Regions from separate parts of the Qipengyuania pelagi genome, predicted to be linked through region 1. Evidence: predicted binding sites of a transcription regulator. Region 1 holds the regulator's gene; each other region holds the start of a gene.

Region 1 (7,896 bases):
CGTCCAGCTCTTCCTGCGTCGGCAGTTCGCCGTTCAGCAGCAGGTGCGAGACTTCCATGAAATTGGAGTGCTCGGCCAGCTGGCCGATCGGATAACCACGGTGGAGCAGGACGCCTTCTTCGCCATCGATGAAGGTGAGCGCGCTCTCACAGCTCGCGGTCGACTTGTAGCCGGGATCGTAGGTGAACTTGCCGGTCGATCCGTAAAGCTTGCGGATGTCGACGACATCGGGGCCGCACGTGCCTTCCAGGACGGGGAAATCCACCGAGCTGTCGCCGAAGTCCAGTTTCGCCTGCTTGTCGGCCATAGTCTGCTCCTTAAGCTATTGGTTTTCCGAGCCTGCCGGGGTGGCTTGCGCGTCGATCCGAGCGAGCGCCTCTTCCCGTCCCAACAGGACCAGAACATCGAAAATTCCAGGAGACGTGGTCGTCCCCGTCAGTGCCGCGCGCATCGGCTGCGCGAGCTTGCCGAGACCCAGTTCGAGCCGTTCGGCGAGCGCCTTCGTAGTGGCTTCCAGGGCCTCGATTGTCCAGTCGTTTTCCGCCGCCAGCGCCGCCGAAACCTCGGCGAGATAGCGACGCGCCTGATCGTCGAGCAGGCCCGCCGCCTTTTCCGTCATCGCGAGGGGGCGGGTGGCGAACAGGAAGCCGGCGCCTTCGGCCAGGTCGTCCAGCGAACGCGCGCGCGGTTTGAGGACCGGCATGGCTTCGGTCAGCAGCTGTTCGTCGGCATCCGGGCCGATCCGCTCGGCGACCAAAGCGGCGAGGCGCGCATCGTCGGCCTCGCGAATATAGTGCCCGTTGAGGTTCTGCAGTTTCTTCATGTCGAAGCGCGACGCGCTCTTACCGACGCCCTTGAGGTCGAACAGCTCGATCGCTTCCGCGCGCGAGATTTCCTCGCGGTCCCCATGCCCCCAGCCGAGGCGGAGGAGATAGTTGAACAGCGCTTCGGGCAGAACGCCCTCTTCGATGCGATACGCGTCGACACCGACCGCGCCATGGCGCTTGGACAGCTTCGCCCCGTCGGTCCCGTGGATCAGCGGGATGTGGGCATAGATCGGTTCGGGCCAATCCATAGCCTTGATGATCGGCAATTGGCGGAAGGCGTTGTTGAGGTGATCGTCGCCGCGGATGATGTGGGTGACGCCCATGTCGTGATCGTCGACCACGACGGCCAGCATATAGGTCGGAGTCCCGTCCGCGCGCAGGAGGATGTAATCGTCAATCTCCTCGTTGCGCACGGTGACGCGGCCCTGGACTGCATCGTCGATCACGGTTTCGCCCTCCTGCGGGGTCTTCAGCCGGATCGTGAAGGGTGCACCTTGGGGCGCTTCGGACGGGTCGCGGTCGCGCCAGCGCCCGTCATAGCGCATGGGCAGCTTGTTCGCCCGCTGCTCGGCGCGCATCGCCTCGAGTTCTTCGGGCGTGGCGTAACATTTATAAGCGTGGCCCGCGTCGAGCAATTGCTGGGCGACCTCTGCGTGGCGCTCCGTCCGGTCGGACTGGAACACCGGCGCATCGTCATAATCGAGGCCGAGCCAGTCGAGGCCTTCGATGATCTTGTCGATCGCATCCTGCGTAGACCGCTTGCGATCGGTGTCCTCGATCCGCAGCAGCGCCTTGCCGCCGTGATGGCGCGCGAACAGCCAGTTGAACAGCGCGGTGCGCGCGCCGCCGATATGCAGGAATCCGGTGGGCGAAGGGGCGAAGCGCGTGACGACCTTCGTCTGAGCCGCATCGCTATCGCTTGCCATTATACCTGCTTTCCGTTCTGATATCGTGATGGCGACGCGATCGGCGCCCCCGCTGGCTGGTTTGCCGCTGCATGGGGGCGATTTCCCCCATGATGGTGCAGCGCAGCGCCAATGGCGCAAGCGCCGTCGCTTGTCCAGTGTCGCGGCGGACCTCCTCAGGTGGGCGGACGCCTTTCTGGGCCGCGCGGGCTTCGATCGTGGGCCGTGGCTGGCGGTCGGTTTCGCGAGCGGGATCGGAGCGTGGTTCCTGCTCGATACCGTGTGGGCATGGGCGGCTTTCCTGCTACTTTGCGGGCTTGCCGCCCTCTTCGCCCTAGCGTGCTGGCGCGGGCGAGAGGACCGCTCGCACCTGCTGATCGCGGTGGTGGCACTCGCATGTGTGCTGGCATTGGGCATGGCGGCGATCTGGGCGCGTTCCACGACAGTCGGCGCCGAACCGATCGCCTATCCGCGCGTGCTGGCGCTCGACGGGCGGATATTGGCGCGCGAGGACCAACTGGCCGAAGCCCGCACCCGCCTCACGCTCGCCGTGCGGGACGCTGAAACCGGGTGGGCGATGAAGGTGCGCGTCAACGTGCAGCAGGATCGCGTGTCGCCATCGATGGAGGAGGGCGCACGAGTGCGTTTGAAAGCACGCCTGATGCCGCCCTCTCCGCCGATTCTGCCAGGCGCTTATGATTTCGCCCGCACGGCCTGGTTTGAGGGGCTGGCGGCCACCGGGTCGCTGATCGGCGCTGTGGATCTGATCGAACCTGCGAAAAAACCCGCTCCTTTGGCTGAAGCGCAACGCACGCTTTCGGCGCATGTCCGCGCCAATATGGAGGGGGCGGCGGCCAGCATCGCCGCTGCCCTGGCGAGCGGCGATCGCGGTGCGATCAGCGAAGCGGATGAAGCCGCGATGCGCGATTCCGGGCTGACGCACCTGCTTTCGATCAGCGGGCTTCATGTCAGCGCGGTCATCGCGGCGGCGTATCTTCTGGCGATCAGGCTGCTCGCTCTTTGGCCTTGGCTTGCGTTGAGAGTGCGGCTGCCCCTCGCGGCGGCTCTGCTGGGGGCTCTGGCTGGTATCGGCTACACGCTCCTGACCGGTGCGGAGGTTCCGACCGTGCGCAGCTGTGTGGGCGCCGTGCTCGTTCTGATCGCACTGGCCTTAGGGCGTGAACCCCTGTCGCTACGCATGGTGGCGGTGGCCGCGATCGTCGTGCTCGCGCTCTGGCCTGAATCGCTTGTGGGACCCAGCTTTCAGATGAGCTTCGCTGCGGTGATCGCCATCGTCGCTTTGCACAATGCTAGCTGGGCCAAGCGGTTTCTAGCGCCGCGCGAGCAGAGCTGGCTGGCGCGGACCGGGCGCCGGATCGCCATGTTGTTCGCGACCGGGCTGCTGATCGAATTCGCGCTGATGCCGATCGTGCTGTTCCATTTCCATCGTGCGGGCGTCTACGGCGCTTTCGCGAATGTGCTGGCGATCCCGCTGGTAACCTTCGTGACGATGCCGCTGCTGGCGCTGGCCCTGTTGCTCGATCTGGTCGGGGCGGGCGCACCTGCCTGGTGGGCGGCGCAAGTGTCGCTCGATCTCCTGCTGGGTCTCGCACGGTTTACCGCGGCCCAGCCCGGCGCGGTGAAGTTGATGCCGCAAATGGGGTTGGGCACGGTGCTGGTGATCGTGGGCGGGCTGCTATGGCTGGCGCTGTGGCAGGGAAGGGCGCGGCTGTGGGGACTGATACCGGTCGCGATCGGTGTGGTGGTCTTCCTGTCGACGCCAATACCGGACATCCTGATCACCCGCGATGGGCGCCATGTCGGCGTGACCGGCGAGAGCGATCGGCTGCTGGTGCTGCGCGACAGCCGCTCGGGTTTCGCGCGCGACAATCTGCTGGAGCTGGCGGGCGCGGAGGGCGAGGTACTGCTCTTCGAGGAATGGCCCGGTGCGCGGTGCAGCCGGGATTTCTGCGTCCTGTCGCTGGAGCGGGGCGGGCGCGAATGGCATGTGCTGATGGCGCGCAGCCGCGACATGGTCGAGGAACGCGCCCTCGCCGCCGCCTGCGAGCGTGCGGATATCGTGATCGCGGACCGCTTCCTGCCGCGAAGCTGCCAGCCCGCCTGGTTGAAGGCGGATGGACGCTTTCTCAGGCGCGAGGGCGGAACCGCGATCTACCTCGAACGCGAGACCATCCGCACGGTCGCGCAATCGCAGGGCGAGCATGGTTGGTGGCAGGGGGATCGCGGGCGATAATTTTACGGCGATCGAGCTTAGAGATCTTACGCCCCAACCCTCGAGAATGGCGGCAAAGAGCACTATCCCGCAGTCATCCTGCCACTCAGCTTCAGCCTCACTGTGGAATCAGTTTACTCAGACGGACCCGCACGGTGTCCGAGCTTCCGTCAATTCGATTCGATTGCCGAACGGATCGTCAACGTAACATCGCTTGAAACCCGCAAGCGGTTCGTCCTCCGCGACCGAAAAGCCCGCTTCGGCAAGGCGCTTCGCCAGATCGAAGAGATCGGCAACGCGAAACGCAGGATGCGCCTTGCGAGCAGGACGAAAGTCAATTTCCACGCCAAGGTGCACCTTGATCGCCCCGCTCTCGAACGAGCACCCGCCTCGTTGGGCGAGATGGGGCGGCTTCGGCACTTCCGGGATACCCAGAAGCCCCGCGTAAAAATCGCGCGCCTCGTCCTCGCCGCCAGAAGGCATGGCAAGCTGAACGTGGTCGAGCCCCACGATCATCGAACAGAAGCCGCCTTTCTGATCGCGAACGCCTCCCTTACCCCTATCAGTGATAGCGGCGCAAAAGCCCCGCCAGCTTACCCTGCACCTGCACCTGCGTCGGGTTGTAGATTTGCGCTTCATAGGACGCATTCGCCGGATCGAGCCGGACGCGACCGTTTTCGCGGCGCAGGAATTTAAGCGTCGCTTCCTCGTTATCGACCAGCGCCACCACGATCTCGCCATCGCGCGCCGTGTCGGTGCGGCGGATCAGGGCATAATCACCATCGAAAATTCCGGCCTCGATCATGGAATCGCCCGATACTTCGAGCGCATAGTGATCGCCCGGACCGAGCAGGGCTGCGGGCACGGGCAGGCTGCTCTGGCCTTCGATCGCTTCGATCGGCGCCCCGGCGGCGATGCGCCCGTGGAGCGGAATTTCCAGAACATCGTTGGCCGGTTCGGGCGCTCGTGCAGCGACAGCGGCGCCGACCAAATCGTTCGCCGCACTCGGTACGCCAGCCGATGCGGCGTTGCGCGCTCGGGGGCTCGAAACGGCTTCTTCCGGGGTCTTGAGGACTTCAAGCGCACGGGCCCGATTGGGCAGGCGGCGAATGAAGCCGCGTTCTTCCAAGGCGGAAATCAGGCGATGCACGCCCGACTTGCTCTTGAGGTCGAGCGCCTCCTTCATCTCTTCGAAGGAGGGCGAAATCCCGGTTTCTTCCAGCCGGGTCTGGATGAAGCGGATCAGTTCGTGCTGCTTGGCGGTCAGCATGGTGCAAGGCTCCTCAAGTTCGGATCCGACCCCATTCCAATGCAGGTCGTGAACGAATGAGGAACAATTAGGCAACCATTTCCTTCAAGTCAAGCGATTGCGCCATTTTCGAGCAGGTAGCATGAGACGAGCGCGCCTTCCGCTTGCACAGGTGCGCCGATCGGCCGGTCGATCAGGACATCGGCCCGGGCTAGCGCGGCGAGCGCGCTGCTGTCCCGCTCGTCGATTAGCGTGGCGCCTTCCGGCGATAAACGGGCGCGCAGGAACTCACGCCGCGTCCCGGCAGCGGGCAGTACACCTGCAAGCGGGAGGTTGATCGGCTGCGGGAGGGCGCGCTCTGATCCCGCCATTCGGCGCAAGGCGGGCAGGGCGAACAGGAATGCCGTGACGAAGGTGGATACCGGATTTCCGGGCAGGCCCAGCATCAGCTGAGAACCGCGCCGCGCGACGATCAGCGGCTTGCCTGGCCGGATTGCAACCCGCCAGAAATCCAATGTGAAGCCCGCGCGCTCCAGAGCGGGCTTGATCAGATCGTGCTCGCCTACCGAGGCACCGCCCGAGGTCAGCACCAGATCGGCGTCTTTCGCGTCGTCGAGGGCATTCACCACGGCCTCCAAGCGGTCGGGCACCAGCACGCGACTGCTCACCTCCGCGCCCACAGATCCGACCATGCACGCTGTCATCGCGCCGTTCGAAGCGGGCAGGCCGTCGGGCGGACAATCCACCGGATCGGCGCGTAATTCGTCGCCGCATTCGAGGATCGCCACGCGCGGTCGGCGGGTCACACCGATGGTTCCGACGCCCGCAGTTCGAGCGAGGGCGATATGCGGCGCGGCCATACGAGTTCCCGCCGCGAGCAGCGTGTCCCCCGTTTTGAAGTCGAATCCCCGGCGGCGAATGTGGCGGCCGGGCGTGGGCAGCGGATCGGCTCGAAGGACAGCCTGCGCGAGGCTCGCATCTTCCTTCACCACGATCCGGTCCGCTCCTTGGGGAAGCGCGGCCCCGGTCGATATGGCGACCGCCTGTCCTGGGCTTAGCGCGCGATCGAAGGCGTGCCCGGCCCGCGCTTCTCCGATTACGGCCCACGGCCCTTCGCCCGATGCCGCGAACCCGTCCATGGCCGAGAGATCGGCGTAGGGCTGGGTCCGCCGCGCGACCAGTGCCTCGCGCAGATAACGCCCTCCGCTTTCGTCGACAGGGATTTGTTCCGCCTCCAGCGGCGCGATCGATGACAGCAGCCGCTCCCACGCTTCGTCGAGCGTGATCACGGATCGACGCGCCAGTGGCCGGACTTGCCGCCCGTCTTCTCGATCAGACGCACGCCATCGATCACCATCGCGCGGTCCACTGCCTTGCCCATGTCGTAAAGCGTGAGCAGCGCGACGCTGGCGGCGGCCATCGCTTCCATCTCGACTCCCGTGCGCCCGGTGCAGGAGGTGGTGGCAGTGACGCGGATGGCATCGCTCTCGCGGGCGAATTCGACAGTTACGGCATCAAGCGCGAGCGGATGGCAGAGGGGGATCAGCTCGCCCGTCCGCTTCGCCGCCATGATCCCCGCAATGCGCGCTGTGGCGAGCGCATCGCCCTTGGGTCCGGTCCCGTCCCACAAGGCCGAGAGCGCCGCGTCCGACATGCGGATGCGCCCTTCGGCGATGGCCTTGCGCTGCGTTTCCGGCTTGGCGCCGACATCGATCATGCGCGCCGCGCCGTGTTCGTCGAGATGGGTAAGTCCACTCATCCTTCTAGCAATGTGCGGGTCGCGGCGGTGACATCGGCTTGCCGCATCAGGCTTTCCCCGACGAGGAAGCTGCGCACGCCCGACCGGGCCAGACGCTGGCAATCGTCATGCGAGGCGATTCCGCTTTCGCCCACCAGTAGCGTATTTTGAGGTGCGAGAGCAGCCAGACGCTCGGTGGTGGCGAGATCGGTGGTGAAGGTCTTCAGATCGCGATTGTTGACGCCGATGAGGCGCGAGTTCAGCTTCGCGGCGCGGTCCATTTCCGCCTCGTCATGCACCTCGACCAAGACATCCATCCGACGTTCGATCGCGGCGGCTTCTATTTCGGCCATTTCGGTATCGTCCAGCGCCGCGACGATGATCAGGATCGCATCCGCCCCGATCGCGCGTGCTTCGGCGACCTGCCAGGGATCGACCATGAAATCCTTGCGCAGGACCGGCAGTGCGCAGGCCGCGCGCGCCTGCATCAGATAGTCCTCGTGACCCTGGAAATACGGCGCATCGGTGAGGACGGAGAGGCAGGTCGCACCGCCAGCTTCGTAGGCGCGCGCGTGATCGGCGGGATCGAATTCGGCCCGGATCAGGCCCTTTGACGGCGAGGCTTTCTTGATCTCGGCGATCAGGCCGAAGCCGTCCCGGCTCGCCTTTCGCAAGGCCGCTTCGAAGCCGCGCGGCGCAGACTGCATCAAAGCGGCGGCGTCGAGATCGCCGATGGTGGAGCGCGAGCGGCGATCGGCCACTTCCTCGCGTTTGGTGGCGCAGATTTCGTCGAGCTTGTTCATCGTCATTTCGCCATGTCTATCCACCGCGCCAGCAGATCGCGCGCCTTGCCGCTGTCGAGCGCTTCCGCCGCCATTGCCGCGCCTTCGCGCCAGTCCCCGATCCGGCCTGCGACGATCAGCGTCGCGGCGGCATTCAATAGC
Region 2 (7,896 bases), on a different contig from region 1:
CTCGGCCCGTCGCCGATCAGCGTCGCACCCTTGATCGGGGCGACCACCTTGCCGTTCTCGACCTTGTAGGCTTCGGTGCAGGCGAACACGAATTTGCCGCTGACGATATCGACCTGCCCGCCGCCGAAGCTGGTGGCGTAGATGCCTTCCTTCACGCGGGAGAGCAGCTCTGCGGGATCGTCCTCGCCGCTGCGCATGAAGGTGTTGGTCATGCGCGGCATGGGCGCGTGTTCATAGCTTTGGCGGCGGCCGTTTCCGGTCGGCTCCACGCCCATCAGGCGGGCGTTCAGCCGGTCCTGCATATAGCCCTTCAGGATACCGTCCTCGATCAGCACGGTCTCGCGCGTCGGCGTGCCCTCGTCGTCGATCGAGAGCGAGCCGCGCCGCTCGGCGATGCTGCCATCGTCCACCACGGTGACGCCGGGCGCGGCGACCCGCTCGCCGATGCGGCCCGAAAAGGCGCTGGTGCCCTTGCGGTTGAAATCGCCTTCGAGGCCGTGGCCGACCGCCTCGTGTAGCAGCACGCCCGGCCAGCCGGGGCCGAGCAGCACCGTGGTCTCGCCCGCAGGCGCCGCCACGCTTTCGAGATTGACGAGCGCCTGGCGCACCGCCTCGTCCACGCCGCGCATCCACTGTCCTTCATCGAACAGGCGATCGTAGAGATAGCGTCCGCCCATTCCGAAACTGCCGCTTTCGCGCCGTCCGTTGGCTTCGGCGACGATCCCGATATTGAGCCGCACCAGCGGGCGGATATCGCGCGCGGTAAAGCCATCGGGGCGCAGGATGTCCACGACGCTCCAGCTCGCCAGCAGGCTTGCGCTGACCTGCGCGACGCGCGGGTCCTTCACGCGGGCGACCGCGTCGATCTTTTCGAGGAGCGCGACCTTTTCGGCAAAAGGCACGAGGTCGAGCGGGCACAGATCGGTGTAGAGGTGGCGATTGGTGCGCTCGGGCGGGACGATGCCCGTCTGCCGGCCCGGATCGAGCACTTGCAGCGTCTCGCCCGCCCGCGCGATCGCTTTGTGGCTGATCTCGTTGGCATGGGCGAAGCCGGTGGTCTCCCCCGAAACCCCGCGCAGGCCGAAACCCGAATCGCGGCTGTAATCGGCTGTCTTCAACCGTCCGTCATCGAAGGCAAAGGCTTCGGAAGCGAGGAACTGGAGATAAAGCTCCCCATCGTCGCAGGCGCCCAGCAGATCCGATGTCAGGCGCAGCGCCGCGTCGGGATCGATCTGGCGATAGAGAAGCGCGTGCGGGTCGGTTGTGGTCGTCATCCCGACTGGATAGGAAGTCCGCGCCGCCGCGTCACCTGTCGTGTCGGAATCGTGTCGGCCGCGACACGCTCGTCCTTGCGACCCGGCCTCGAGCCGGGGAAGCTTCCATACGTCGCGCAGTGGATTGCCGCGTCGCCTTCGCGTGCTCGCAATGACGAAGTATCGGAGCGAGGTCCGTTCTCGGCAGTGCCCTGCGTGACCCGCCGCTCAAGCCGCCCTTTCCTCGTCATTGCGAGCGAAGCGAGGCAATCCAGGGCGACTCAGCCTTGGGCTCCCCGCACTGACGCAAACGCCTCAGCGATGCCCCGGATCGGCGCCTTCGGAAATATCCCTGAGGCTCGCCGGATCGACCCCGTCCGCCGGGCCGCCGATCATGACGAAGCGCCGGTCGCAATAGCCGCAATCGACATAGCCGTGCTCGTCGATCTCGAGATAGACCTTGGGATGGCCGAGCGCCGCCGGGCGGTAGTTCGGGCCGCCGCGAATGTCGCTGGCGCCGTCGCACCAGACGCGCTTGGTTTCGACTTTCACGATCTCGGGGGGCGCGGTGTTCATGGTGACTGCCGATAAATGCTCGCCTCCCCGTGCGCAAGGTGGCGCGAACGGGCAGGGGCGCTTATGTGCCCCCCCATGGACATCCAACCGGACACCCAACCCGCAATCCGCATCGACAACCTCCTCAAGCGTTACGGCGCCAAGGACGGAGACGGCGGCGGGAAGCTGGCCCTGAAGGGCGTCAGCTTCGACGTGCCCCAGGGCGGGATCTTCGGCCTGCTCGGCCCCAACGGGGCGGGCAAGTCGACGCTGATCAACATTCTCGCCGGGCTGGTCGACAAGACCGATGGCAGCGCCGAGATCTGGGGCTTCGATATCGACCGCAATCGCCGCAACGCGAAACGCTCGATCGGGATCGTGCCGCAGGAAATCGTCTTCGATCCCTTCTTCACCCCCTTCGAGGTGCTGGAGAACCAGGCGGGCTTCTACGGCATCCCCAAGGCGGAGCGGCGCAGCGAGGAATTGCTGGAAGCGGTGCGCCTGTCGGACAAGCGCGATGCCTATGCCCGCACCCTGTCGGGGGGCATGAAGCGGCGGCTTCTGATCGCCAAGGCCATGGTGCATTCCCCCCCGATCCTGGTGCTGGACGAGCCGACTGCGGGGGTCGATGTCGAACTGCGCCGCCAATTGTGGGAACTGGTCACCGAACTCAACGAACAGGGCGTTACCATCGTCCTCACTACCCACTACCTCGAAGAAGCCGAGGAATTGTGCGAGCGGATCGCGATCATCAATCACGGCGAACTGATCGCCAACAAGCCCACGCGCGAATTGATCGGGATGGCGCGCGAGAAGATCGTGTCGGTTTCGGTCGACAAGGATCTCGCGGGGCCGATCATGGAGGAAGCCTTCGTCAAATCCGAGGTGGTCGATCCGCGCCGGCTCGACGTGACCTATGATCGCGACGCGACCACGGCGGGGCAGGTTCTCTCGCTGATCCAGCAGCATGGCTATGCCATCGAAGACGTGACCACGCGCGAGGCGGATCTCGAAGACGTATTCGTCCAGCTGACGGCAGCGGTCTGAGCTTTTCACAAACCACGCATGTAAGCGTGGTGTAGCCTAGACTCGCAGTGTCCGGCTCCGATGCGGAAACCGGCACGAAGCGCGGTTTCATAGGGCAGCATCTACCCCCACCCCCCTGGGCTGGCACCGTTGCGCCCTTGCGCGATGGCGCGCCGCGTGTTCAAGCGCGGGATATGGCCACGCATCCTTATCAGCACGATATCCTCGTCATCGGGTCCGGCGCCGCCGGTCTGACCGCCGCGCTTGCGCTTGCCGAAACCCGCAAGGTGGTGGTGCTGGCCAAGGGCTCGCTCACCGGCGGGTCGACCGCCTGGGCGCAGGGCGGCATCGCCGCTGTCCTCGATGCGGGCGACACGTTCGAAAACCACGTGCGCGACACGATGATCGCGGGCGCAGGGCTGAACGATCGCGAGACGGTCGAATTCGTGATCGAGCGCGCGCCCGCCAGCATCGACCGGCTGAGCGAACTGGGCGTCCCCTTCAACCGCGAAAGCGACCACCTCCATCTGACGCGCGAAGGCGGGCATAGCCACCGCCGCATCGTCCATGTCGACGATGCGACCGGCTGGGCGGTTCAGGAAGCCTTATTGAACGCGGCGAAGGCCAACCCCAACATCACCCTGCTGCCGGGGCGCAGCTGCATCGACTTCATCACCGGCCGCAATGCCGAAAAATTCTCCGGCGGCGGGCGGGTCTGGGGCGCCTATGCGCTGAACGAGGAGACGGGCGCGGTCGAACGCCATGTCGCGCGCGCCACCGTTCTGGCCGCGGGCGGGGCGGGGCGCTGTTACCTCTTCTCCACCGCGCCGCGCGGCGCCACGGGTGACGGGATCGCCATGGCCTGGCGCGCGGGTGCCCGCGTCTCCAACATGGAGATGATGCAGTTCCACCCGACCTGCCTCTATAATCTCGAGGTCAAGAACTTCCTCATCACCGAAGCGGTCAGGGGCGAGGGCGGAAGGCTGATCAATCCGCGCACCAAGAAGCGCTTCATGGAATTCTACGACCCCGAACGGATGGAACTGGCCCCGCGCGACGTGGTGGCGAGAGCGATCGATGCCGAGATCAAGCGCTTCGGGCTCGACTATGTTCATCTCGACATCAGCCATATGCCGCCCGAATTCGTGCGCGAACATTTCCCCACCATCGACGAGAAGCTGTCCGGCCTCGGCATCGACATGACCATGCAGCCGATCCCGGTCGTGCCGGCACAGCATTACACCTGCGGCGGCGTGGTCGTGGATCTGGACGCGCGCACCGACCTGCCGGGCCTGTGGGCGGCGGGGGAATGCACTGAGAGCGGCTTGCACGGCGCGAACCGGCTGGCTTCGAACTCCCTGCTCGAATGCTTCGTCTTCGGCGAGGCGGCGGCGCGCGACATCCTCGAAAGGTGGGACACGCTCGAAGAACCGCCCGCGATCCGCGAATGGGACGATACGCAGGTCGCCGATTCGGACGAAGAGGTCGTCATCAAGCAGAACTGGACCGAAATCCGCCGCTTCATGTGGAATTATGTCGGCATCGTGCGCACCACGAAACGCCTCGAACGCGCGCAGAACCGCATCGCCATGCTGAAGCAGGAAGTCGAGGATTATTACGGCGCCTTCCGCGTGACGACCGATCTCATCGAACTGCGCAATCTGTTGCAGGCATCGGAACTGATCGTGAAGAGCGCGCTGAAACGCCACGAAAGCCGGGGCCTGCATTTCACGTTGGATTACCCCGAGACCGATCCGGTGGCGAAGGATACGGTGCTGGTGCCGTAACGCAGGAGAGAGCGAATGCCCCAAACCACCGCCAACGGCGTCACGATCCATTACGAGGATCACGGCAATCCGAGCGATCCCGCCATGCTGCTCATCATGGGGTTCGGCGCGCAATTGACCCTTTGGCCGGACGAGCTGGTCGAGGCGCTGGTCGGGCATGGGTTCCGGGTGATCCGCTACGACAATCGCGATGTCGGTCTCAGCCAGAAATTCACCGGCCAGAAGGCGCCGGGTCCGGTCAAACTGACGCTGCTCAAGAAGATCGGGCTGACGCCCAAGGTCCCGTATACTCTCGCCGATATGGCCGAGGATGCGGTCGGGCTGATGGATGCGCTCGAGATCGAGCGGGCGCATGTCGTCGGGGCGAGCATGGGCGGGATGATCGCGCAGCATGTCGCGGCGAAACATGCGGATCGCTGCCTCAGCTTCACGCAGGTCTTCTCGACCACCGGCAATCCGAAACTCCCGGCCGCACGCAAGGAGGCGTTGCAGGCGCTGGTCAAGCGGCCCGACAGCACCGAAGAGGCCGCGCTCGTCGCCCACGGGATGTATCTGGCGCGCACGATCGGCAGCCCTGCCTACCCGGCAGAGGAAGAGCGCCTGCGCGAAAGGGTCGAGGCGAGCATCCGCCGCAGCTTCTACCCTGAAGGCGGCACCCGCCATCTCGCCGCGATTCTGGCGGACGGGGACCGGCGCGAGATCGTGCGCGGCATCACCGTGCCGACACTCGTCCTGCATGGCGAGGACGATCCGCTGGTGCCCTGCGAGGGCGGGCGCGACACCGCCGCCTGCATTCCCGGTGCCATGATTCGCACCCTGCCGGGGTGGGGCCACGACCTCCCGCTGGAACTGGTCGACGAGCTTGCCGATGCGATCGCCGGACACGCGCATGAGGCCACCGGAGTGCCCGCCTAGATTCGATAATTGCGGGCGCGGATTCGATCGCTGCGCAACCGCCAGTGCGCCGCTTTTGCCCGCAAAAATTTTTTCACGGATTCATTTTCGCTCTTGCGCTCATCACAAGTCCAGCTTGGTCCACGCGTCGCTGCGTTGCAGTCGGATGACACACCGCCATTGGGCGGGGCCGGGACGCGTTAAAACACTCTTCACCCTCTTGCGCCCCGACCCGGTCTGATTCAGTATCTGGTAGTCGGGCACCTGGGGGGACCCACTAGACCTAGCGATTATCGCCGCCGGACCCATATGGGGCAGGTGGTGATTCCGTTCGGTCCTGGCTGGGCCCTGTGGGCAAAAAGGGGATAAGTTTCATGCCCCTTACGCCCCCGAATATTGCTAGGCGGGGGTAGCTCGCCGAATCGAACACATGCGGAACATCGGCTCATATCCGATCGGACGCGACACGAGACGAACGGCGAGGACGAGCGATGGATTTCAGGAACGAGGACGCGATGGAACTGGACATGACGCAGGACGATACGGCGACTGTCTCGGACGCGCCCGCCTCCAGCCCCGCGCCCAACAAGTCGCCCGAGAAAACGGGCGGAAAGGCAATCGACATGCAGGCAGGCGACAGCGGCAGCGACGAGCTGGTCAGCGAATCCGCGATCTCCGAAAAGGCCGATGCCGCGCTCGCCGGTGCGATGATGGAAGCGGTAAAGGCTTCGGCGGCGCCTGCCGACGATTCCAAGAAGATCAACGATCGCCGCTTCCAGGTCGTCACCGACACAAGCCGTGACGACCTGCTGACCGAATTCGGCAAGGAAACGCTGATCGATCGCTATCTCCTGCCCGGAGAGGACTTCCAGGATCTGTTCGCCCGCGTGGCGGATGCCTATGCCGACGATCAGGGCCACGCCCAGCGGCTCTACGACGCGATTTCGAAGCTGTGGTTCATGCCCGCCACCCCCGTCCTGTCGAATGGCGGCACCAATCGCGGCCTGCCGATCTCGTGCTATCTCAACAGCGTCGAAGACAGCCTCGAAGGCATCGTCGGCACCTGGAACGAGAATGTCTGGCTGGCATCGCGCGGCGGCGGCATCGGCACCTATTGGGGCCAGGTACGCGGCATCGGCGAGCCGGTGGGCCTCAACGGCAAGACCAGCGGCATCATCCCCTTCGTGCGCGTGATGGATTCGCTGACGCTCGCGATCTCGCAAGGCTCGCTGCGGCGCGGTTCGGCGGCCTGCTATCTCGACGTGTCGCACCCCGAGATCGAGGAATTCCTCGAAATCCGCAAACCTTCGGGCGATTTCAACCGCAAGGCCTTGAACCTGCACCACGGCGTGCTGCTGACCGACGAGTTCATGGAAGCGGTGCGCGCGGGCGAATCCTTCGACCTCGTCAGCCCCAAGGACGGATCGGTCCGCAAGACGGTGGATGCGCGCTCGCTGTTTCAGAAGCTGGTCGAAACCCGCCTCGCGACGGGCGAGCCCTATATCGTCTTCTCCGACACGGTGAACCGGATGATGCCCAAGCATCACCGCGATCTCGGCCTCAAGGTCTCGACCTCGAACCTGTGTTCGGAAATCACGCTGCCGACCGGCCGCGACCATCTCGGCAATGATCGGACCGCGGTCTGCTGCCTCAGCTCGCTCAACCTTGAAAAATGGGACGAGTGGAACGGCGACAAGCAGTTCATCGAGGATGTGATGCGCTTCCTCGACAACGTGCTTCAGGACTATATCGACCGCGCGCCGGACGAAATGGCGCGCGCCAAATATTCCGCCAGCCGCGAACGCAGCGTCGGCCTCGGCGTCATGGGTTACCACTCCTTCCTCCAGCAGAAGGGCATTGGCTTCGAAAGCCCGATGGCCAAGGTCTGGAACCTGAAGATGTTCAAGCATGTCAGCGCCAAGGCGGAAGAGGCCAGCATGGTCCTAGCCAAGGAACGCGGCCCCTGCCCGGATGCGGAAGAAATGGGCGCGATGGAGCGCTTCAGCTGCAAGATGGCGATCGCGCCGACCGCGTCGATCTCGATCATCTGCGGCGGCACCAGCGCCTGCATCGAGCCGATCCCGGCCAATATCTACACCCACAAGACCCTGTCGGGCAGCTTCGTGGTCAAGAACCCGTATCTCGAAAAGCTGCTGCGCGAGAAATCGAAGGATTCGACCAATGTGTGGAATTCGATCCTGGAGAAGGGCGGGTCGGTCCAGCATCTCGACTTCCTGAGCGCGGAAGAGAAGGCGACCTACAAGACCAGCTTCGAAATCGATCAGCGCTGGCTGCTCGAATTCGCCGCCGACCGCGCGCCCTTCATCGACCAGGCGCAGTCGCTGAACCTGTTCATCCCTGCCGATGTCGACAAATGGGAC
Region 3 (7,896 bases), 250 kb from region 1:
TCCGGCCGTTCCTCGAATTCGAGCGTTCCCGCTTCGACCATGGTGCTCTCCCGCTTCTGCGCGCCCGCCACCAGCTCGGGGATGAGCGCGGCTTCGGGCATGTTTTTCCAATATTTGCGGGGCATTTCCTTGAGCATGGCCCCGATCTTCAAACGCGCGGGGTTGAAGATGGATGCGTAATAGGTGCGCCAGAGATCCTCCATCGGATCCCCGCCGGGCGCATCGGCGCGTTCGGCGGGCGGGCCTTCGCGCATGGTCTCCGTGTCCCAGTGCAGACTGCCCTGCGGCGTCAGGATCGACCAGCGCATATTGGCGAAACGGCGCATGAAGAAGCCCGCATTGGCGCGCAGGATGTGATGCTCGGGCTCGAACCAGGCGACGTAGTGCTCGCCATCGGTTTCCTCGTCCTCCACCAGACGGAAGCGGACGAAGGCGTGCATCTTGTGGCTGTCCCGCCGGACATTCTTGTCGAGCTCCTCGATCCGGCGCACATCGGGATCGGCCTTGTCCTCCATCATGCGCGGGTTCGCCTGGAGGCGCCACAACAGGCGATAGAGCAGCGCAAAGCGTTCGGGGTCGGAATGAAGCGCGGCGTTCTTCGCCAAGCTTACGAAGCGTTTGTTCGCCCGAACCGGCTTGGCATCCGGCTCCGGCATGGGACTACGCCGTTCTCCATGCGCGAACAGGTCACCGCTGCCGCCCGGTTCCACCCAGGCGATCCGGTCGGGCGGCACCTCGCACTGCACCAGCGCCCGCGCCCGTTCGCGCCAGAACTCGAAATCGTCAGGCTCGGGCAGTTCGACCACGTAACGGGCCGCGAGTTTGGCTTGCTGGAGCGCGGTCATGCAGCGCGCCGGAGTAGTGATTCACGCGGAGGTGCGGAGGCGCGGAAGCTTTTTAGGCGCTCACAGAGGCACGGAGGCACAGGGGGGCTTTGCCGCGTAGCGGCAGCCTTGAAACAAAACATAACGATAGAGTGCGGCTGCGCCGCAGACACTTCGCCTCCGTGCCTCCGTGCCTCTGTGAGCGCAAAACCTGTTCTCCGCGCCTCCGCGCCTCCGCGTGAAAAATCGCTGTTCATGCCGCGAACAGCTCAAGCTGCTCGGTCTTGGGCGCAAGCATGGTCCTGAGGTCCGCGCGATCGGTCAGCATCACGGGGCGCCAATCCACCGTGCAGATGAACGGGCGCACCTTGGTGATCGACAGCGTCAGCCGTGCCACATCGTCCAAGCGCAGCGTGCGATGGCGACGGCTGGCGAGGATCTTGTGCACCGCCTTCACGCCCAGCCCAGGTACGCGCAGCAGCTGTTCCTTGCTGGCGCGATTGACGTCGACCGGGAAGCTGTCGCGAAATTTCAGCGCCCACGCGAGCTTGGGATCGATATCGAGCGGCAAATTCCCGTCCGCCTCGGTCGCCTGCATCACCTCGGCGGGTTTGTAGCCATAGAAGCGCATCAGCCAGTCGGACTGGTAGAGCCGGTGCTCGCGGATCAGCGGCGGGCGCTTCAGGGGCAGCACCGCGCTCGCGTCGGGGATCGGGCTGAACGCGCTGTAATAGACCCGGCGGAGGCGGAAATTGTCGTAGAGCCTGCTCGCCTTGCCGACGATGTCCGCATCGGTCGCGGCATCGGCGCCGACGATCATCTGCGTCGACTGTCCCGCCGGGGCGAAGCGCGGGGCGTGACGAAACCGCTTCCTCGCATCCTTCGCCTCGACGAGATCGGCCTTCACCTTGCCCATCGCGCCTTCGATCTGGCGTGCGTCCTTGTCGGGCGCCAGGCGCGTGAGGCCGCTATCGGTCGGCAGTTCGACATTGATCGACACGCGATCGGCATAGAGACCCGCCTGATGGACGATCTCGGCATCCGCCTCGGGGATGGTCTTCAAATGGATGTAGCCGCGAAAGTCGTGTTCTTCCCGCAGGATGCGCGCGACTTCTACGATCTGTTCCATCGTGTGATTGGAATTCTTGACGATGCCGGAGGAAAGGAACAGCCCCTCGATATAATTGCGGCGATAGAAAGCCAGCGTCAGGTCCACGACCTCCTGCGGCGTGAAGCGCGCTCGCGCCACGTTCGAGCTCTTGCGATTGACGCAATAATGGCAGTCGAACACGCAGTGATTGGTCAGCAGGATCTTGAGCAGCGAGATGCAGCGACCATCCGGCGCATAGGCGTGGCAGATGCCCATCCCCTCGGTCGATCCGATCCCCTTGGCCGAGCCCAGCGAGTTCTTCTTCGCCGTGCCGGACGACGCGCAGGACGCATCGTATTTCGCCGCATCGGCGAGAATCGCAAGCTTTTCGAGGACGGTCTGCGAAGCCATTCGTTCTTTATATGTTCTGCATCACGCTCTGCCTAGTCCCCACAGGAAAAATTGGTAATTCCGTCCCTTATGGAACGCGCAGCCTCTCAGGACGGTTGGTTGGACATACCCCCAGTCAAGGAGACGACGAATGCCCAACCTCACAACCCGCGACGGAACGCGCCTGCGTTACAAAGAACTCGGCGAAGGCCGCCCGGTGGTCCTGATCCATGGCTGGCCGCTTTCGGCCGATAGCTGGGATCCGATCATGATGAAGCTGGCCGAGAACGGCTATCGCGCGATCGCCTATGACCGGCGCGGTTTCGGCCATTCGGATCATGCGCCCAAGGGCTACGATTACGACACTTTCTCCGACGATCTTGCCGACGTCATGAAGGAGACCGGCGCGAATGACGATGTCGCTCTGGTCGGCTTCTCGATGGGTGGCGGCGAGATCGCGCGCTATATGTCGCGCCATCAGGGCAAGGGCGTGAGTGCGGCGGTGCTGGTCAGTTCGGTCGTCCCCTATATGCTCAAGACCGATGACAATCCCGATGGCGTGCCGCAATCCACTCTCGACGAGATGACCAAGGGGATGAAGACGGACTTCCGCCATTTCTTCACCGGTTTCTTCAAGGATTTCTACGGTGACGGCGTGCTGTCCACCAAGGTCAGCGACGAGGAGAAGCACTGGGCCTGGATGACCACGATGATGGCAAGCCAGTATGCGACGCTGCAATCGGCGGGCGCGTTCGCCAACACCGATTTCCGGCCCGACCTTGCCAGCTTCGACGTGCCCACGCTGGTTATCCACGGCACCAAGGACCAGACCGTGCCGATCGATGCCACCGGGCGCCAGGTCGCGGAGAAAGTGCCGAGCGCGACGCTGATCGAATATGACGGTGAACCGCACGCCGTGTTCGCGACCCAGACCGAGCGATTGGGCGACGATCTGCTCGAATTTCTCGGCGGAGCGGGCAGCAGGAAGGCCATGGCCGAAGGCGGAACGATCGCGTCCGCCTGATTGCGACAAAGATCGTGATAGAGAACGAGGCGCGTCCTGCGGGGCGCGCTTTTTCTTTTTAGATCAGTACCTTTTGATGACGTCATGAATGTATGGCGGCGTGACGTCACCCGCACAGACCTTGCAAATACCAATCCGGCATCCCCCCGCGCCCATCCCCGATCAGACCCTGGCGGTAGATCCAGTAGCGGCATCCGGCCCCGTCCTCGATCCGGTAGTAATCGCGCAGGCGCGCGCTGCCGCGTTCGCGCCACCATTCGGGTGCGATCCGTTCCGGCCCCTCCACCCGCGCCACCTCGCGCACCGCGCCGCGCCAGCGAAAGCGCTTGGGATAGCCATCCGGGGTGGCGTAGAGCACGGCGATCTTCTCGGCCTTGTCCAGCAATTTCAGAGGCCTGTGATGGAATTCCAAGAGACCTTGCGAACTCGGTTCGGGCTCCAGTGGCGGATGCCAGCGCTGGGCGCGTTCGGGAATATGACTGGCGAAGGGCACCGGGCGCGCAACCGCCTCCGCCCCCAGCCTGACGGTCAGCCGGTCGATACAGGCCGATAGCGAGGTGCCGTGCGCTTCGGCGGCGGCCTCGATATCGCCCTGCGCCAGAGCCAGCGGCTCGGCCCAGCTGGCGCGCAGGCGCAGCATCTCGATCCCGAACCCCGCATCCACATCGTCGAGCCGGGCGGCGAACAGGCGGCAGATATGCGCGGGATCGCGCGTCGCCGCAGCCATTTCGAGGCGGCGGACGATGACCTCGCCATCGACGCGCCAGAGGCCCAGTTCGAGCCGCCTTGCGCCCAGCGCCTTGCCCTCCAGCTCGCGTGCCATATCGAGCGCCAGATCGTCGAGCACGGTGTCGAGCAGAGTGCGGTGGCGGATCGGCTCCATCAGCCTGCGCTGCACCAGCGGGGCCTGCTGGGGGACGACCGGCAGCAACGGTTCGGGTATCCGGCCGAGCAATTGGTCGAGCCGGATCAGCGGATTGGCGGCGGGCGATCTGCGGTTGCGGAATCGCCGCTGGATCGCATCGCGCCCGGCCCCCTCCTCCTCGATCGCGTCGAGTTGCCCGATGCGCTTGATGCCGAGGCGGCGCAGCACGGTGAGCACATCCTCGTCGAGCCGCAAGGCGGCGACGGGAAGGTCGGACAGAGCGCGCCTGATCGCGTCATCGCTCCGGGAGCCGTCCACGATCGTCCGCGCCCGTCCGTAATGCGCGCAGGCCCAGGCGGAGCCGGCGGTCGGCGCGATGGCGCTGCGCAGGGCGAGCTTGCGGCGGGCGAAACCGGCATGGACGTCGTCCAGCAGCCCGCCCTCCCCCCCGAACAGATGCGGCACGGCGGTGACGTCGACCAGCAACCCGTCGGGCGGATCCATCGCCGACCACGGCCCCCAGCGCATCGCCCAGACCGCGAGCTGTTCGAGGAAGGCGAGATTGCCCGCGGGATCGGCGGGAGCGGTCAGCAGTGCGGGGCACAAGGTCCGCGCATCGGCCAGCATCATGCCCCTGCGCGCGCCCGCCATGGCGCCAGCGCGGTTCGCCGCCTCGATCCGGGGGCCATGCGCGGTGTCCGAAATCAGGACCCGCGGCTGGGTATCGTCTTCGCCCCCAAGTTCATCGACATGCGCGAGGCGCCAGCGATCCATCGCCAGCGCCGGAAGCCAGAGGGACAGGATACGGCGCGTCATTCGCATCCATCATGCCGAGACGACCGAAGATTGTTCGGACTCTTGCGCAGCTGACGGCAGGGATTTGGCCAGCAGCTGCCGCCCGCCATCGCCCAATATCCATTCGCCCGGACGGTGCCCGCGCGCGCGGAACAGTTCGGCGTGCCAGGCGGGCGTGCCGGGAGCCTGGGGGTTCCAGCGCGCTTCGGGAGACGGGGCGGAGGCGACATTCCAGCGCATCCTCGCCGAGGACAGGTCGGGCCGCGCATCGAGCCGAACGAGGTAGAGCGGCACTCCGTGACGCTCCGCCGCCAGCGTCAGGCGGCGCGATGCGGTGAAGTCGAGCGCGCGCGGATTGCCCAGCATCTCGCCGATGACGAAGGCGATTTCCCGGCAGCGCACCCCTTCCTCGAGCGCGAACAGCGCGTCTTCGGGGGTGTCGGCGAGGACGTGGATCACGCGGCGGCGCACATCTTCGGGCAGGCCGGGGCGGTAGGGTCGGCCCACGAGCCCCGCCGCCTCGCGCATCTGCACCCACAGGACCGCGCGGCGATCTTCCGCCTCGCACCCTTCGGGCCGGGACGTGTGGCGCCAGTCGTCGAGCGCGAGCGCCAGCGCGGCGGCCGCTCCGCTCCCGTCACCCGAGGGCGCGAAAATCTCGCTGTGGCAGGGGGCCGCCTGCCCTTCCCCCGCCAATCCGGGGCGCCAGCGCGACGACCGCTCGCGCCCTAGGGCCCCCGCGCCCACCATGCAGCCGATATCCGCGACATCGAGCGGTGCGGTCTGACGGGTTGCGGTATCGGAAGAGGGTTCGGTCGGCATACGGCACCAGAGAGGCAGGAGGGATGAGAGAACGACTCGTTCGTTCTCTTTATGTTCCATGCCGCACGGATTCGCAATCCGCCCCCGATACCTCTCCACAACCAACCGGGCACCATCCCGCGGCTCGACCGTTCCCCAGACAATCGCCCGCCTTCGCGAAGGCGCGGCCATACCTCTCACGCGACAAGGAGCGCATCGATATGAAGCACGCAGAAGGCAATCCCGACGAGCTCAAGACCAAATTCTGGAAGGCCCTGGCCGATTCCTCCTTCCTGTTCCTGCAGAACCGCGACGACAGCAGCAGCGCGGTCCCGATGAGCCCCCAGCTCGACAAGGATGCCAACAGCTCGATCTGGTTCTTCACGCACGACAAGAGCAGTTTCAAGGATGGCGGCCCGGCTGTGGCGACCTTCCAAAGCAAGGGCCACGACATGTTCGCCCGCTTCGACGGGCATCTGGTGCGTGAGACCAGCCAGGAACGCTTCGACCAGTTCTGGAACAATTTCGTCGAAGCCTGGTACGAAGGCGGCAAGGACGATCCCCACATCGTGTTCCTGCGCATGGATCTCGGCAGGGCGGAAATCTGGGACGGCGACATGAGCCTGCTCAATGTCGCGAAGATGGCGCTGGGCATGTATGTCCATGACGAGGCCGAGGAAAAGCACGTCAAGCAGACGTCGCTCTAAACGTCTTTCATTCGATCGATACGATAAGGGCCGCCCCATCGGGCGGCCCTTTTTCGTTGGCGGTATTCGTAGGCGATGGAATCGCCTGCCGATCACCCGGTCGGCGGATCGATCGGCACCATTTTCTCCTCGCCTCCGATCTCGTCCACCACTTCGACCACGCCGCGGCCCAGCTGGCTGCGGCTGCGGCTGTAGCCGAAATAGACCACCAGCCCGATCGCGCCCCATACGGGCAGGACGAGGATCGCGATCAGCGGGAGGTTGAGATAGAGGAACAGGCAACCCGCAACCGTCAGCGGCGCCACCACCCATACCATCGGCATACGGAAGCTGCGATGGCGATGCGGGTCCTTCACGCGCAGCACCATCGCGGCGACGGCCACCATGAAGAAGGCATAAAGCGTGCCCGCATTGGCGTAATCCGCAAGCAGCCCCACCGGCATGAACGCCGCGCCCAGCGCCACTATCAACCCAGTGATCATGGTGACCACATGGGGCGTCTTCCATTTCGGATGCACCCTGCTCAACCGCTCGGGAAGCAGCCCGTCGCGGCTCATCACGAAGAAGATGCGGGTCTGCGCGAAGATCAGCACCAGGATCACCGACGGCAGCGCGAGGAAGGCCGCGATCCCCAGCATGTTGCCGATGCCCGAGAAACCGATCTGGCGCAGGACATGGGCCAAGGCCTCGTCCGAACACACCAGCGCACCCGAATAGGCCGGCAGGGCGCATTGCCGCGCCAGTTCTTCGGACCCCGCCGGGAAGGGAATGCCACCCGGTCCCATGATCGGCTGCCCACCGATCGTGCCGATCGCGCCCGCCGCGACGAGGATATAGAACACGGTGCAGAACAGCAGCGATCCAATCAGGCCGATCGGTACGTTGCGCTGCGGATTCTTGGTTTCTTCCGCCGCGGTCGAGACCGCATCGAAGCCCACGTAAGCGAAGAAGATCGTAGCCGCCGCGCCCACCGCGCCGAGCCCCGAACCGAAGCCGCCAAATACGCCTGCGGGCAGGAAGGGGTTGAACCGCGCCATGTCGAAATCCGCGCTGGTCAGTGTCAGCACGATGAAGGCGGTCAGCGCCGTCACCTTGATGAGGACGAGCACGGCATTGACCTTGGCGCTTTCGCTGGTGCCGATCATCAGCAGCCAGGTGACCAGCATGGCGATCACGAGAGCCGGCAGGTTGATGAAGCCGCCCGGCGCGCCGCCCAGTGCCAGCGGACCCGCCGCGAGCCATGGCGGCAGGGTTATGCCGAGAAATTCATTGAGGATCGTGCCCGAGAAATAGCCCGACCAGCCGACCGAAACCGCGCTGGCCGCGACGGCGTATTCAAGGATCAGCGCCCAGCCCACCGTCCAGGCGAGAAATTCGCCGACCGAGGCGTAGCTATAAGT
Region 4 (7,896 bases), 330 kb from region 1:
CGCGCACCTCGATCATCTCACCCAGCGCGCCGCGCCCCAGCGTGCCGATCAGCAGCGTCAGCGAGGCGAGCAGCGCGAACTGCACGGCGGCGTATTTCTTGGCCACAATGCTCGACAGCCAGGCAATGTAAGCCGCGCCCGCGATCCCGATGGCGAAATTCTCCCAGAAGATCGTGAAGGAAAGCCGCGCCAGCCCTTCGGAGGGAGGGGCGGAGGTGAAGAACAGGAAGGACAGGCCGTTCGCCACCGAATTGACCAGCCAGGTGAAGCCGATCGCGTCGCTCGCCGCCTGCATCAGCGCCCCGCCCTCGGCCAGATCGGCGTAGAGTAGGTTCGTCGCCGCCGCGACGATCGCGCCCAGCGTCAGCATGAACATGCGGCCGAGCAAGGTAATCAGCCACCCGCCCAGCGCCAGCCCGATCAGAATGGCGAAGATGCCGAGGATCTTGGACGCGAAGGCCACATCCTCGCCGGTATAGCCCAGCTCACCGAGGTAGAACGGATAGGCGAATACCCCCCAGACCGAATCGGTGATCCGGTAGGTCAGCACCAGCGCCAGCACCAGCACCAGCGACCAGCCCATGCGGCTGACGAATTCGACCAGAGGCAGGACCAGCGCGCGATAGAGATGGTCGGTGAAAGTGACGGTCGGAGGCTCGATCGCGGCACCCGCTTCATGCGCGGCGATCACGTTCTTTCCGTCGCGCTTCTGCTTGACGACCCAGGCGGCGATGAAGGCGGGCAGCACGATGGTCGCCAGCACGATCAAGGGACCGTAGGTGGTCGTGAACAGCGTGACGTCGGGCCGCAATTCGGGCGTCGAGGTCATGCTGCGGACCATGAAGACAACCACGGTAATGATCGCCCAGCCCCACAAGATGCCGACCGCCAGCAAAGCGCGGTTGCGGATTTTCGGCGTGACTTCGCCCACCTCGTAGAGTTCGGCGACTTCAGCATCGCTGGCGGCGGCGGTCGCGGCGGTATCGTCCGACACGCGGGCATCGGGCGCAAACAGGCCTGCGATGCCGATAGCCAGCATGACGAAGCCGAACATGACATAGACCCAAGGCCAGCCGTTCTTTTCGGCAAGGATGAGCCCAATCGCGCCGCCGACGAGGCTGGCGAGGCGGAAGCCCATCTGCGTGATCGTGGAGAGGATATCGAGCGTCGCGACCTCGTCCGCCACGTCGATACGCCAGGCATTGATGCCGATGTCCTGCGTCGCGCTGGCGAAGGCGCCGATCGCGGCGAGCAGGCTGAACCAGCCGAGCGAGGTCGCGGGGTTGAGCGTGCTCATGACGACCAGCGCGATGCCGACGATCAATTGCATCGGCGCGATCCACTGTTTGCGCTTGCCGAGCCTGCGCACGCCGGGAATGTCGACCCGGTCGAGCAGCGGCGACCACAGGAACTGGAAGGCATAGGCGAGGCCGACCAGGCTGAAGACGCCCATCGTCTCGAGATCGACATCGGCCTCTGACAGCCAGGCGTACAGCGTGCCGAGGAACAGCGCCGGCGGCAGGCCCTGCGCGAAGCCGAACAGCAGCATGAACCCGGTCTTGCGATTGCTCAGCGCGAGTCCGAGCACCTTCCAGGCGCTACGCTTCGTCTGTCCTGCAACCGCTTGCGCCATTCCCCGTACGTCCTTCCAACTTCGTAAAATTTTTGCGACACTAGCAGCGTCCGGAGCGAAAGGAACCTGAACGATGGCGCTTACCGACACTATCGCCGATGGACGCCCCACCGCTGGCCAGCTCGCGCTCGCCCGGACGATCGCCGATGGCGGCGCGCCGGGCGCCAGCGGCGTCCAGTCGGTTCCGGCATCGGTCTATACCGATCCAGCCCATTTCGCCCGCGAACGCGCCGCGCTTTACGATCGGATGCCGCAGATCCTGTGCCCCAGCGCCCTCCTGCCCGATCCCGGCATGGCGGTGCCCCACGATGCGACCGGACGCCCGCTCCTGATCACGCGCGACGCGCAAGGGATGGCCCACGTCTTCCTCAATGTCTGCCGCCATCGCGGCACGCGGCTGGTCGAGGGCGAAGCGGTCCAGTGCGCGAAGAAGCTGGTCTGCCCCTATCACGCCTGGACCTATTCGGTTGATGGGCGCCTGCTCGCCCTGCCCCGCCCTGACAGCTTCCCCGGCCTCGACAAGGCCGCGCACGGCCTCATCGAACTGCCCAGCCACGAAAGCGGTGGCCTGATCTGGTTCGCGCCGCGCGGGGATGCGGACTTCACCCATGCCGAGGCGATCGGCGCGGACATGGAGGCGTTCGGCGCCGCCAGCCATTTCCTGTTCCGGCGCAAGACCCATCGGGTCGAGGCCAACTGGAAGCTCGTCATGGACGCCTTCCTCGAAAGCTATCACGTCACCCGCCTCCACGCGAAGACGATCGGCCCGTTCTTCAAGGATGGCGTGACCTCGGGCGATATGCTCGGCCCCCACGCCCGCTCGGCGGTCGGGCGGCTGGAGGAGATGGATGCGATCGACCTCACCGACATGGCGGCGCTGCGCCGGGTCGTCACCTTCGCCTATCAGCTCGTGCCCGGTGCGCTGATCATTCCCAGCCCCGATTACATCAATGTGATGGTGATGATGCCCCAAGCGCACGATTTGACGCTGGTCGAGGATTTCATGGTCATCCCCGAGGAACCCGCACCCGGCGAGGCAGGCGACAAGGCCCGCGCCCATTGGGAGCGGAGCTGGAACCTGCTCGACGGCGGCGTCTTCGCGAGCGAGGATTTCCGCGCGGCGGAACTCGGCCAGCAGGGGCTGGAAAGCGGCGCGGTGGACGACATCATGCTCGGCACGCTCGAAGGCGGCATCCGGCGCTATCACGAGACCATCGCGGCACTTCTCGACAGCGCGGATCGCCAGCCCTAAAGGCGGCGCCATGCCTGCCCTGCCAGAAACCGGAGACCGGATCGCCAAATTGCTCGCCCGCGCGGGTGTCGCCAGTCGGCGCGAGGTCGAACGGATGATCGCGGACGGGCGCGTCGCGGTGGACGGCAAGGTGCTGGATACGCCTGCGATCAAGCTGGAAAGCCTCAAGGGCGTGACCGTCGATGGCAATGCCGTCGCCGCGCCCGAAGCGCCGCGCCTGTTCGCCTTCCACAAGCCCTCCGGCCTCATCACCGCCGAGCGTGATCCGGCAGGAAGGCCAACAATCTATACCGCGCTGCGCAATGCGCTGCCGAAGAACACGCCGCGCCTGATGCCGGTTGGGAGGCTGGATTTCACCACCGAGGGCCTGCTGCTCCTCACCAATGACGGCGAATTGAAGCGGGCGATGGAGCTTCCGGCATCCGGCGTCCCGCGCACCTATCGCGCGCGCGCTTTCGGAGATGTCTCGCAGGCGCAGCTTGACGACCTGATGGAAGGCGTGACGATCGATGGCGTGCGCTACGGCAGTATCGAAGCCGATCTCGAACGCGGCAGCGGGCGCAATCGCTGGATCGAGATGACGCTGACCGAAGGCAAGAACCGCGAAGTCCGCCGCGTGCTCGAACATCTCGGGCTGAAGGTGAACCGCCTTTTGCGCACTGCCTATGGCCCGTTCGAACTCGCCGACCTGCCGCGCGGGCAGGCGGTCGAAATCCGCCAGTCGGATGTCGAACGCTTCCGCAAATCGCTGAAGCGGGGCCGCTGATGCGCATCATTGCGGGCGAATGGCGCGGGCGGAAATTGACCGCGCCCAAGGGCGATGCGACACGCCCTACCGCCGATCGAACGCGCGAAACGCTGTTCAGTATGCTCGCCAGCCGGTTGGGATCGTTCGAGGATCTGGCGGTCGCCGATCTGTTTGCCGGTTCTGGCGCTCTCGGCCTCGAAGCCCTCTCACGTGGGGCGGGCCATTGCCTGTTCGTGGAGAATGAGGGCGCGGCTCTCGATACCATTCGCGCCAATATCGGCAGCCTGAAGGCACGCGATCGGGCGACGGTGCAGGCAGGATCGGTGATGAGCCTCGGCCCTGCCAAGCAACCGCACGATCTGATCCTGCTCGACCCGCCCTACGGGACCGGAGCGGGCCAGGTCGCGCTCGACCGAATGCTGAGACTGGGCTGGATCGGGGAAGCGACCTGGATCGCACTGGAAACGGCGAAGGACGAGGATGTCGCGGTCAAGCTGCTCGCGATCGATGCCGAACGCAAAGTCGGCAAGGCGAAGCTGACCTTGTTGCGCCTCGCAAGCTAAAACCTTCTCGGGCACGAAAAAGGGCGGAGCCGCCATGGCAGCTCCGCCCCCTTCCAAGCTCCGCGATCGCGCCAGGCGCGGTTCGCGGGTGGCAGCTGGTTTATCGCGCGCCGCGATTGATGCAGTCATCCTGCTGGTTCGGCGTGCAGACCGGCAGTTCGCCACGCGGCGGCGAGGTCGTGCTCACCGGCTGGACGCGGGCATTGCTGACGAAGCGAATGTTGCCCGCAGTGGTGGTGCGCGCGGTCGCCGTGCTCGACATATTGGTCGTGCCCGTCGCCGAAGCGTTGCTCATATTACCGGCCATCTGCGCGGAAATCGCGGTCCAGGCCTGGGTGCGCTGCGCCGGAGTCATGCCGACGATGCGGACGCGCTGCTCGTCATTCAGCATCCACCAGCCCTGCTTCTGCTGGTCGGTCAGGGTCCAGTAATAGGTCTTGGCGTTGGCAGGCCACGCATCGTAGGCCGTGCGGCGCTCGGCAGGCCAGCCGTCATACATTGCCTTCTGTGCGGCGGTCATCTGCATGGACGCGGTTGCCGTGGTGGTCGCGGTCTGCGCGATGACGGGAGCGGCGGCGATGGTGAGGCCGAGAGCGGCGCCAGCTGCAAGGATGGTTTTCATACTTCGTATCCTTTCATGGATCGTGTCTATGGGCCTCTTAACGGACTAGAGGCCGTCGCGGTTCCGAAGCTGCTCGCTCGCGGCACTCGGTTCGTCGCAGCGCTTGCACGGTGGCCCGCCGTTCCCTACCTGTTCGCTCGACCCCATGACCGATCTTCCCGCCCCCCCGTCTCGCGACGACTTGCCCGCATATGCGCAGCGTCTGAACCCACCCCAGCGCGAGGCGGTGATAACGACCGAAGGCCCGGTGCTGATGCTGGCGGGTGCCGGGACGGGCAAGACCGCGGCGCTGACGGCGCGACTGGCGCATCTGATCGCCATGCGCCTCGCCTGGCCGAGCGAGATCCTGTGCGTCACCTTCACCAACAAGGCCGCGCGCGAGATGCGCGAGCGGGTGGCGCGCCACATGGGTCAGGCGGTGGAGGGGATGCCGTGGCTCGGCACCTTCCATTCGATCGGCGCCAAGATGCTGCGCCGCCATGCCGAGCTGGTCGGGCTGCAATCCAATTACACGATCATCGATACCGACGATCAGCTGAGGCTGCTCAAGCAGCTGATCCGCGAAAACGACCTCGACGAGAAGCGCTGGCCCGCGCGGCAACTGTCCGGTCTGCTCGACCGCTGGAAGAATCGCGGCCTCAATCCCGGCGGTCTCGATGCGGTGGAGAACGAAAGCTACGCCAATGGGCGCGGCGAGCAGTTCTACCGCCTGTATCAGGAGCGGTTGAAGAGCCTCAACGCCTGCGATTTCGGCGATCTGCTGCTGCACATGCTCAACATCTTCCGCCAGCATCGCGACGTGCTGGAACAGTATCAGCGGCGCTTCAAATATATCCTGGTGGACGAATATCAGGACACCAATCAGGTCCAGTATCTCTGGCTGCGGCTGCTGGCGCAGGAGCGCAAGAATATCTGCGTCGTCGGGGATGACGACCAGTCGATCTATTCCTGGCGCGGGGCGGAAGTCGCCAATATCCTCAAGTTCGAAAAGGATTTTCCCGGCGCCAAGGTGGTCAAGCTGGAACAAAATTATCGCTCCACGCCGCAGATCCTAGCGACCGCGTCTGGCCTGATCGATGCCAACAGCCAGCGGCTCGGCAAGACGCTGTGGACCGAGCTTCCGGCGGGCGACAAGGTGCGCGTGATCGGCGTGTGGGACGCGCCCGAGGAAGCGCGCCGGGTGGGCGAGGAGATCGAGCGGCTGGAACGCGAAGGCGCCCCGCTGGACGAGATCGCGATCCTCGTCCGCGCGCAATATCAGACTCGCGAATTCGAGGACCGCTTCATCCAGATCGGCCTCAATTACCGCATCGTGGGCGGCTTCCGCTTTTACGAGCGCGCCGAAATCCGCGACGCGCTCGCCTATCTGCGCGTGATTTCGCAGCCTGCGGACGATCTCGCCTTCGAACGCATCTACAACCAACCCAAGCGCGGGCTCGGCGCCAAGACGCTGGAAACCATGCGTCGCCATGCGCGCCGTACCGGCCTGCCGCTGGCCGCCGCCAGCCTCGACCTCGTCGACAGCGACGAACTGCCCGCCCGCGCGCGGAACACGCTCACTGGCCTGTTGAAGCAGTTCGTCTACTGGCGCGAGTCGGCGGAGCGGGAGACGCCCGCCAACCTTCTGCGCCTCGTCCTGTCCGAAAGCGGCTATGACGACATGCTCGCGAAGGATCGCAGCGCCGAAAGCGCGGGGCGCGCGGAAAACCTCTCCGAACTCGCCCGCGCGATGGAGGAATACGACACGCTCGGCGATTTCCTCGAACATGTCGGCCTCGTCATGGACAATGACGCGCAGGGCGATGACGAAAAGGTCACGATCATGACCATGCACGCCGCCAAGGGGCTGGAATTCAACAATGTCTTCCTGCCCGGTTGGGAAGAAGGCGTGTTCCCTTCGCAGCGCGCCCTCGACGAAGGCGGGCTTGCCTCGCTGGAGGAGGAACGCCGCCTCGCCTATGTCGCGATCACGCGCGCGCGGCGGAAATGCACGATCCTGCACGCCGCCAATCGCCGCATCTTCGGCCAGTGGACCAGCTCCATCCCGAGCCGGTTCATCGAGGAATTACCCGACGAACATATCGAGCAGGAAACCACGATGAGCGGCGGCGCGTCACTGTGGCGCGCGAATTGGAGCGAGAGCGAGGACCCCTTCGCCCATGTCGCACGCGATCGACCTGATCGCAGCACCGCGCGCGGCCCCGGCTGGCAGCGCGCGCTGGCGACGGGTTACGAGACGAAGCCGGTTCGCGTTGCGGAAAACAAGCGCTCAGCCGCCAGTTTCGCGGCCAAGGCCCGGACCGACGTCGCGATCGGTGCGCGCGTCTTCCATGAGAAATTCGGTTACGGCGAGGTCACCGATCAGGAAGGCAACAAGCTCGAAATCGCCTTCGAGAAGGCCGGCACCAAGCGCGTGATCGACAGCTTCGTGAAGCTGGCGGACTAGACCCGCAGCTCACCGCCAGCAGCGCGCTCAGGCCAGAGCGGATACGTCCAGAAAGGTCGGGCGCGGGCCGTTCCATTCGCCTGCCGGGACGGGATCGTCCTGACGATCGTCACGGCGCGCATTGCGCGGACGGTCGTTGCGCGCTTCGCGGCCCTCATCCGTCTGGGCGTGATCGCGCTCCTGATACCGCTCCGACCGAGACCGGCCACGGCGAGGCTTGTCCTTCGCCGACGAGTCCGGCGCCGTGTCGTCACGCTCTTCGCTCTTGCGGCGGCTCTTGCGCGCGGGCTTTTCCTCGCCTGCCTCGTCCGCCTTTTCGGCCTTGTCCTGCGACGCATCGCGCAGCTCCACGCGCACGTCCTTCTGGCCGAACACCGGAACTTCGCTACCGGTCAGCTTCTCGACATTCTCGATCGCTTCGGCATCTTCGGGCGTGACGAAGGTGAAGGCGCGACCCTTGGCGCCCGCGCGGCCCGTGCGGCCGATGCGATGGACGTAATCGTCCGGGTGCCAGGGCGTGTCGTAATTGAAGACGTGGCTCACACCCTTGATGTCGAGCCCGCGCGCCGCAACGTCGCTGGCGACGAGGATGTTGACCTCGCCCGCCTTGAACCGGGCCAGCTCCTGCAAGC

Evidence for each region. The regulator LexA, encoded in region 1, represses DNA repair genes until DNA is damaged. The targets are predictions, from matches to a motif close to GTTCCNCNCTTGTTCT.
Region 2: GRI47_RS13345 (ribonucleoside-diphosphate reductase subunit alpha) is a predicted target of LexA. The motif match lies at 5,939-5,954, and genes of this name have one in related genera.
Region 3: GRI47_RS04215 (putative DNA modification/repair radical SAM protein) is a predicted target of LexA. The motif match lies at 2,328-2,343, and genes of this name have one in related genera.
Region 4: GRI47_RS07125 (ATP-dependent helicase) is a predicted target of LexA. The motif match lies at 4,939-4,954, and genes of this name have one in related genera.

Annotation. Positions count from the first base shown of each region.
Region 1 is NZ_WTYD01000001.1:1,103,473-1,111,368, reverse strand. It holds gene GRI47_RS05445 (citrate synthase) at 1-307, opposite strand, end outside; gene gltX (glutamate--tRNA ligase) at 323-1,753, opposite strand; gene GRI47_RS05435 (ComEC/Rec2 family competence protein) at 1,782-3,986, shown strand; gene GRI47_RS05430 (VOC family protein) at 4,104-4,481, opposite strand; gene lexA (transcriptional repressor LexA) at 4,528-5,235, opposite strand; gene GRI47_RS05420 (molybdopterin molybdotransferase MoeA) at 5,325-6,503, opposite strand; gene moaC (cyclic pyranopterin monophosphate synthase MoaC) at 6,500-6,973, opposite strand; gene trpC (indole-3-glycerol phosphate synthase TrpC) at 6,970-7,755, opposite strand; gene trpD (anthranilate phosphoribosyltransferase) at 7,758-7,896, opposite strand, start outside.
Region 2 is NZ_WTYD01000002.1:529,083-536,978, forward strand. It holds gene tldD (metalloprotease TldD) at 1-1,274, opposite strand, end outside; gene GRI47_RS13325 (zinc-finger domain-containing protein) at 1,569-1,829, opposite strand; gene GRI47_RS13330 (ABC transporter ATP-binding protein) at 1,905-2,855, shown strand; gene nadB (L-aspartate oxidase) at 3,029-4,621, shown strand; gene GRI47_RS13340 (alpha/beta fold hydrolase) at 4,637-5,536, shown strand; gene GRI47_RS13345 (ribonucleoside-diphosphate reductase subunit alpha) at 6,007-7,896, shown strand, end outside.
Region 3 is NZ_WTYD01000001.1:851,788-859,683, reverse strand. It holds gene GRI47_RS04220 (UdgX family uracil-DNA binding protein) at 1-845, opposite strand, end outside; gene GRI47_RS04215 (putative DNA modification/repair radical SAM protein) at 1,078-2,325, opposite strand; gene GRI47_RS04210 (alpha/beta fold hydrolase) at 2,456-3,328, shown strand; gene GRI47_RS04205 (Y-family DNA polymerase) at 3,435-5,009, opposite strand; gene GRI47_RS14775 (hypothetical protein) at 5,019-5,870, opposite strand; gene GRI47_RS04195 (pyridoxamine 5'-phosphate oxidase family protein) at 6,011-6,496, shown strand; gene GRI47_RS04190 (amino acid permease) at 6,589-7,896, opposite strand, start outside.
Region 4 is NZ_WTYD01000001.1:1,431,871-1,439,766, forward strand. It holds gene GRI47_RS07100 (AmpG family muropeptide MFS transporter) at 1-1,633, opposite strand, end outside; gene GRI47_RS07105 (aromatic ring-hydroxylating oxygenase subunit alpha) at 1,707-2,885, shown strand; gene GRI47_RS07110 (pseudouridine synthase) at 2,896-3,651, shown strand; gene rsmD (16S rRNA (guanine(966)-N(2))-methyltransferase RsmD) at 3,651-4,196, shown strand; gene GRI47_RS07120 (hypothetical protein) at 4,297-4,818, opposite strand; gene GRI47_RS07125 (ATP-dependent helicase) at 4,964-7,264, shown strand; gene GRI47_RS07130 (DEAD/DEAH box helicase) at 7,292-7,896, opposite strand, start outside.